2 linked regions of the Pontibacter akesuensis genome follow. The protein of the gene in region 2 interacts with the protein of the main gene of each other region in a pairwise test. Links are inferred from orthologs where the notes say so. Each region holds a gene or a part of one and is shown on either strand. Other genes may lie near its edges.

Region 1 (4,463 bases), 1.5 Mb from region 2 along the record:
TGAGTCACGAGCAATACCTTATGACGGTCGAACTTATCGGCCAGCACGCCGGCAAACGGACCAAGCAGGAAAGAGGGGATCTGGCTGGAGAAGGTAACGGCACCCAGCAGAAACACGGAATCGGTAAGGCGGTACACCAGCCAACTCAAGGCAATCTGCTGCATCCAGGTGCCGATCAGGGAAATTCCTTGCCCTACAAAAAACAACTTATAATTACGGGAGCTTAACGCCCTGAACATCCCACTCAAATTTCCTACTGCTGCCATAGATCATACTTCGCTGCGCCAGCCCTGGCACAGGCTTATACTTACGTGTGGAGCCGGTTTAAGAGTTATACTTAAGTTGCACCCCGTTCAGGCTCAAAAGGCTACAAAAACAAGGCACAATTACGACTACTTTTTTGTTACAGCTAAGGCCCCTTTTAATTGGGGAGGTGGCCCAGATTTCGTACTTTTAACTTCCCGGAAATGACGCACAAGTATAGATTTCCTCTAATACAAAAGTCATTCGTAATTCTTCATTCGTAATTCATAATTCCTCTGAATGCCAGTTTTTTCGCATTTACACACACATACCCAGTACTCGCTGCTCGACGGGCAGGCCAGCATCAGCGCGCTCATGAAAAAGGCGCAGGCTGATGGCATGCCCGCCGTAGCTATGACGGACCACGGCAACATGTTCGGAGCCTTTAACTTTGTGGCCGAGGCTAACAAGTATAACGTGAAGCCGATTGTGGGCTGCGAGTTTTACCTCGTGGAGGACCGCCACCAGAAGACCTTCAGCAAGGAGCAGAAAGACGTGCGCCACCACCAGTTGCTGCTCGCCAAGGACCAGGCCGGCTACCAGAACCTGGCTAAACTTTGCTCCATGTCCTACATTGAGGGTGTGTACAGCAAGTGGCCGCGCATTGACAAGGAGCTGTTGGTGAAGTATAGCAAGGGCCTGATTGCCACCAGCTGCTGCATCGGCGCCGAGTTGCCGCAAGCCATACTTTGGAAGGGTGAGGAAGAGGCCGAGAAGAACCTGAAGTGGTGGCTGGATGTGTTCGGTGATGACTACTATATTGAGCTGCAGCGCCATGGCCTGCAGAACATAGACGGTACCGGCAAAAGCCAGGAAGACGTGAACCAGGTGCTCCTGAAGTGGGCGCACAAGTATAACGTAAAGGTGATCTGCACCAACGACTCGCACTACGTGGACCAGGACGACTGGAACGCGCATGACATTCTGCTGTGCGTGAACACCGGCGAGGAGCAGTCTACCCCGGTAGGCGATTTCCAGACAAAGTATTTCAGGCTGATGTCGGGTGAGGGAAAGGTGATTTATGACCACCTCGACAACATCCAGCGCAACTATACTTCAGATGACAACGTGCGCCGCATGCTCAACCGCATCAGCGAGGAGCAGCAAAAGCCGCGTCCGCAGAGCCGCTTTGGTTTCCCGAACGACCAGTTCTATTTCAAGACGCAGGCTGAGATGAACCAGCTGTTCAAGGATGTGCCGCAGGCCGTGGACAATACGAACGAGATCGTGGACAAGATCACGCCCCCAGTACTCAAGCGCGACATCCTGCTGCCCAATTTCCCAATTCCGCCGCAGCACGCGGATGGAAATGCGTTCCTGCGCCACCTGACCTATGAAGGTGCCGCCAAACGCTACGGCGAGATCACACCCGAAATTCAGGAACGCCTGGACTATGAGCTGAACATCATTGAGACGATGGGCTTTGCGGGTTACTTCCTCATTGTGCAGGATTTCATCAACAAAGGCCGCGACATGGGCGTGTTCGTTGGTCCTGGTCGTGGTTCGGCGGCTGGCTCGGCGGTGGCCTACTGTACTGGTATCACCAACATAGACCCTATCAAGTATAGCCTGCTCTTCGAGCGATTCCTAAACCCGGAGCGTGTGTCGATGCCCGATATTGACATTGACTTTGACGACGTGAACCGCCAGCGCGTGATCGACTACGTGGTGGAGAAGTATGGCAAAACGCAGGTGGCCCAGATTATCACCTTCGGTACCATGGCAGCGAAATCATCCATCAAAGATGTGGCCCGCTCTACTTCCCTCCCGCTTGCTGAGGCCAACGAACTTGCCAAGATGATTCCGGATACCCCGGGCACCACGCTGGCCAAAGCCTTCATGGAGAACCTGGATTTGGCTGCCATCCGCGAGGGAACCGACCACCGCGCCATGACGCTGAAGCTGGCCGAGAAGTTGGAAGGCTCCGTCCGTAACACAGGCATACACGCAGCCGGTGTGATTATCGCTCCGGACGATATTACCAACTACATCCCAGTAGCTACCTCCAAAGACGCTGACCTGCTCATCACGCAGTTCGACGGCAAGGTGATTGAGAGCGCGGGCATGCTGAAGATGGACTTTTTGGGCCTGAAAACGCTGACCGTTATCAAGGATGCCATGGAACTCATCAAAAAGAACCACGGCGTTACCATTGATATCGACAACATTCCGCTGGAGGACGAAAAGACATTTGCTCTTTACCAGCGCGGCGATACTATCGGCACGTTCCAGTTCGAGTCGGAAGGCATGCGCATGTACCTCAAAGACCTGCAGCCGACAAACATTGAAGACTTGATTGCCATGAACGCCCTGTACCGCCCGGGTCCGATGCAGTTCATCCCGAACTTCATTAACCGGAAGCACGGGCGGGAGGAAGTGGAATACCCGCACGAGCTGCTGGAGCCGATCCTGAACTACTCCTACGGCATTATGGTGTACCAGGAGCAGATCATGCAGACAGCCCAGATCCTGGCCGGTTACTCTTTGGGTGGTGCCGACTTGCTGCGCCGCGCCATGGGTAAGAAGGACATGAAGAAGATGGCCGAGGAGCGCGAGAAGTTCATCAAAGGTGCCGCCGAAATGCACAAGATTCCGGCGAAAAAGGCATCCGAGGTGTTCGACGTGATGGAGAAGTTTGCTCAGTACGGCTTTAACCGCTCCCACTCCGCCGCTTACTCGGTGGTGGCGTACCAGACGGGTTACCTGAAGGCGCACTACCCAGCCGAGTACATGGCCGCCGTGCTCACCAACAACATGAACGACATCAAAAAGGTGACGTTCTTTATTGAGGAGGCGCGTAAGCAGGGCGTACAGGTGCTAGGGCCGGACGTGAATGAGTCACTCCTGAAGTTTAATGTGAACGAGCAGGGCAACATCCGCTTTGGCCTTGGTGCGATAAAAGGCACGGGCGAGGCGGCAGTAGAAGCCATCATTAACGAGCGTGAGGAAAACGGCAACTATCAGGATCTGTTTGATTTTGCCAAGCGCGTGAACCTGCGTGCCGTGAACAAGAAGACGTTTGAAAGTATGGCTTTGGCCGGTTGCTTCGACTCGTGGGAGTTGTATCACCGTGCGCAGTTAGTAGAAATACCGGAAGGCGAAAGTATGAGCGTGCTGGAAAAAGCAGTGCGCTACGGCAACAGCTACCAGGCAGAGCAGCAGGCGGCACAGCAGTCGTTGTTTGGCGGTGGCGCGGCCGTGGCGGCTCCTTTGCCTAAAATACCGGAAGTGCAAGTATGGACGCAGGCCGAGATGCTTCGCCGCGAGAAAGAGGTGGTGGGCTTCTACATGAGCGGCCACCCGCTCGACCAGTTTAAGCTGGAGATAGACTCGTACTGCACCTGTAACCTGGACAGGATAGAGGAATTTAAAGGCCGAGACGTGAACGTGGCCGGCATGGTAACGGACATCGTGATTCGCACGGGCCGCAACGGCAACCCTTTTGCCTTGTTCACCATCGAGGATTACGACACCACCATGCAGATGGCACTCTTCGGGGAAGATTACGTGAAGTTCTCGCCCTACCTGAAGATGGGCTTATACTTGTTTATCCGGGGCAAAGTGCAGCTGCGCTACAAAACTGAAGATCAGTGGGAATTGAAGCCAACCAACATCCAGCTGCTTGGCGACATCACCGATAAAATGGCGCAGGGCGTGCAGATCAACATCAACCTGCAGCTTTTCACCCCGAATCTGGCCGAGGCACTGGAAAGCGCGATTGTGTCAAGCCCAGGGCAAAAGCGCCTGGAGATTACGCTGCATGTACCGGAGGAGAAACTGGCCTTGCCAACCTTCTCCCGCAAGTATAGAATTGACCCAAAAGTGTTCCTGGCCTCGATCAAGGACCTTGGGCTGGGCGAGTGTAAGTTGATCTAGCGAATGGCAAACTCCTGAAAGTATAACGCATAAAAAAAGCCCGATACATGATACCGGGCTTTTTTTGTGTGCTATGTTACACTAATCTTTTACATAAACAGAAGAAGCTCCCGCCACGCCAGTGGAATACTCCGGCGCTGGATTGCCATTGGTTTTAGGCATTTCAAACAGCAGCACCTTGCCGCCCCCGTTTGCTCGTTCGGCTACATAAATATGCTCCGACTCCGCATCGTATCCTACATCCACAGGGTTACCTAGCATAGTATTGGCACCCGATATTCTTA
Region 2 (3,147 bases):
CCGTACCTCGTAGGTGGCCGAGTCGATGTCGGTGTAAAACACCAGCTTTTCCTTCTGCCCGTTTACCTGTATGTGCAAAGAGTTCGGAGTGTACTCCGGCTTCACCGTCCAGAAACCACTCACGAAAACATCACCCACGCGCACGTTTACTTTGCTTGAATTTGCCTTTAGCAAGGGTAGCCCTTTGTAATTGCTTTGCCCCAGTGCCGGCGTTGCCAGTACTGCCAACAGAAGCAGGAAAGCTAGAAATAGGGACTTTTGCGTTTTCATGGCTTGATGATGGGGAATCAGATTCTTCTATAGGCCTTGGCAATCATTACATCGTGAATTTCCCTAATGAGAGGCACAACAGTAACTTGACAGCTTTCGGCACAGCAATTTAATGTTAAACTATTAAATTTTTTAAATATACCACATTAAATTTTGGCTAAACCATGTTTGCGCTATCGCAGAAGCATATGGTGACTAGGTATGGCTGAAGTGGATAAATCTCTTGAAAAGTACTGGCTAAAAAGCTGTCACATCTCAGCTTCGGATTGCTTATCTTTGTTTAATGGAAAATTTTGTAGTATCAGCGCGAAAATACCGTCCGACCACATTCGACAGTGTGGTGGGGCAGCACCATATAACGAATACACTTAAAAACGCTATCAGCAGCAACCACCTGGCACAGGCATTCCTATTCTGCGGGCCGCGCGGCGTGGGCAAAACCACCTGCGCCCGTATCCTGGCCAAAACCATCAACTGCCAGAATATTACCCCGGAGATTGAGGCCTGCAACGTGTGCGAGTCGTGCCGCAGCTTTAACTCCAACAGCTCATTTAATGTGCACGAGCTCGATGCGGCCTCCAACAACTCGGTAGAGGATATCCGTAACCTGGTGGAGCAGGTGCGCTATGCACCGCAAACGGGCAAGTACAAGATCTATATTATAGATGAGGTGCACATGCTCTCGAACCAGGCCTTCAACGCGTTTCTGAAAACGCTGGAGGAGCCGCCTTCCTATGCCATCTTTATACTGGCCACCACCGAGCGGCACAAGATCATCCCAACCATCCTTTCCCGTTGCCAGATATTCGACTTCAACCGGATTCGGATCGAGGACATGGTGCGCCACTTGGGCTCCATCGCCACAAAGGAAAGTATAGCAGCCGAGCCGGATGCACTGCACCTGATCTCGCAGAAAGCCGACGGTGCCCTCCGCGACGCCCTGTCTATCTTCGACCAGATGGTGACGTTCTCGGGCAGCAACGTGACCTATAAGGCCACAGTTGAGAACCTGCACATCCTGGACTACGACTACTATTTCCGCCTGACGGACCACCTGCTCGCGCAGAACCTGTCGGGTTCCCTGCTTTTGTTTGATGAGATACTGAAGAACGGGTTTGATGCCCACAACTTCCTGGTGGGCATTGGCGAGCACTTCCGCAGTTTGCTGGTGTGCAAAGACGCGCAGACGGTGCAGCTGCTGGAGGTGTCGGATAACATCAAGGCCAAGTATGCCGAGCAATCGCAGCAGGCCAGCGTGAGCTTTCTGCTGTCCGGGTTAAACCTGGTAAGCACCTGCGACATGCACTACAAGAGCAGCAAAAACCAGCGCCTGCATGTGGAACTGTGCCTGATGAAGATGGCGCACCTGAATGCCGCGCTCAGCTTTGCACAAGAAGGAGAAACAGCAAAAAAAGCTAAGGTAGCAGCGCCGGCACCCGCCGCTACCGGATCACCCGCAGGTGCCACTTCTTCGCCATCGGCAGCCAAACAACCGCAGCAGGGCGAGGTGCCGTCTGAAAAGATGCAGCCCCCGCATACCCCGGAAACAGTACCATCCGAGCGCCTGCAGCAACCAACACCCGACAGCGTGCCCTCTGAAAAGCTACAGCAGCCGCCCACGCCGCAGGAAGTAACGCCCGATGCGCATATTGCCCCGGCCACGCCGCAAACACCTCCCGGCTCAGGCCCGGAAAAGCCACGCTCAGGAGTGAACCTGCCGCCGCCGAAAAAGCTGGGTAAGCTGCCTAGCTTGAAAGATCTGCAAAACCCGCAGGCCGCCGTAGCCGAAGTGGCCGTAGCCGAGGAGGAAGAAGACGCATATGGTGTAGCCATACCTGTGGACCAGGTCCGCCTGAAGACGGTGTGGCATGCCATTCTGCGCCGTAAAAAGGCAGAGAACATGATGGAGTTCACGCTCCTGAACCGGCAGTACCACGTGAGCGACGAAAACGAAATTGTGCTGCACCTGGAGAACCACGTGATGATGGACCAGTTCACCAGCCTGCGCCCTGCCATACTTGGCGAGCTGAAGCGCGAGTTGGGCAACCGCGGCATAAAGCTGCGGGCGGAGGTTGTGGAGCTGCAGGACGAAGGGCGCAAGCTTTATACTTCGCAGGATAAATTCAACTACCTCGCCGAGAAATACCCGGTGCTCGTCGATTTAAAGCAGCGCTTTGGGCTGGATGCTGATTTTTAATCTAAAAAAATTCCTATATTTAGAGGTATAACCACAAACTCAAAACTATGGCTAGTAAAAGAGGTTCATCTCTGTTGCTGCTTGCGTTGGGCCTTACGTTCACGCAATGTAAAAACGAAACTTATCAAACGCAGTCTTCCCCGGATGCGCCCGCCGCAACCGCCACAGCTCCTGCCCAAAAGGAGTACAAGTATGAAACTGCACCCAACGATCCGCTGAATGCCCGCATCTATACCCTGGACAATGGCCTGAAAGTATACCTGTCGGATTATGAGGAGGCGCCGCGCATTCAGACCTACATTGCTGTTCGGGCGGGCAGCAAAAACGACCCGGCCGATGCCACTGGCCTGGCCCACTACCTGGAGCACATGGTGTTTAAGGGTACCACGGAACTGGGCACAGCCGATTGGCAGAAAGAGCAGGAGGAGCTGGCAAAAATCGAGGCGCTCTACGAGAAGTATAGAAGCACTCAGGACGAGGCTGCCCGCAAGCGCATCTACGCCCAGATTGACTCTGTTTCCGGCGTTGCCGCCACTTATGCCATCGCCAACGAATATGACAAGCTACTGACGGCCCTCGGCGCAAAAGGCACTAACGCCTATACCTGGGTAGACCAGACGGTGTACACCAACGACATCCCGAGCAACCAACTGGAGCGCTGGCTGGAACTGGAAGCTGAC

Evidence for each region.
Region 1: the proteins of A0W33_RS05250 (region 2) and dnaE interact in binary tests that used the Escherichia coli proteins (3 or more experiments, as listed by UniProt). The link is inferred for Pontibacter akesuensis from one-to-one orthologs.

Annotation. Positions count from the first base shown.
Region 1 is NZ_CP014766.1:2,749,787-2,754,249, reverse strand. What follows is about bases 149-4,379. They hold dnaE (DNA polymerase III subunit alpha), read left to right. Parts: upstream 149-543; coding sequence 544-4,179; downstream 4,180-4,379. Other genes in these bases: A0W33_RS11740 (hypothetical protein), read right to left, coding at 4,261-4,379; A0W33_RS11750 (MFS transporter), read right to left, coding at 149-266. Outside these bases: more of A0W33_RS11750, read right to left, coding at 1-148; more of A0W33_RS11740, read right to left, coding at 4,380-4,463. UniProt on the Escherichia coli protein: DNA polymerase III is a complex, multichain enzyme responsible for most of the replicative synthesis in bacteria. This DNA polymerase also exhibits 3' to 5' exonuclease activity. The alpha chain is the DNA polymerase catalytic subunit.
Region 2 is NZ_CP014766.1:1,271,721-1,274,867, forward strand. What follows is about bases 96-3,010. They hold A0W33_RS05250 (DNA polymerase III subunit gamma/tau), read left to right. Parts: upstream 96-553; coding sequence 554-2,467; downstream 2,468-3,010. Other genes in these bases: A0W33_RS05245 (hypothetical protein), read right to left, coding at 96-270; A0W33_RS05255 (M16 family metallopeptidase), read left to right, coding at 2,515-3,010. In the rest of the region: more of A0W33_RS05245, read right to left, coding at 1-95; more of A0W33_RS05255, read left to right, coding at 3,011-3,147. UniProt on the Escherichia coli protein: Part of the beta sliding clamp loading complex, which hydrolyzes ATP to load the beta clamp onto primed DNA to form the DNA replication pre-initiation complex.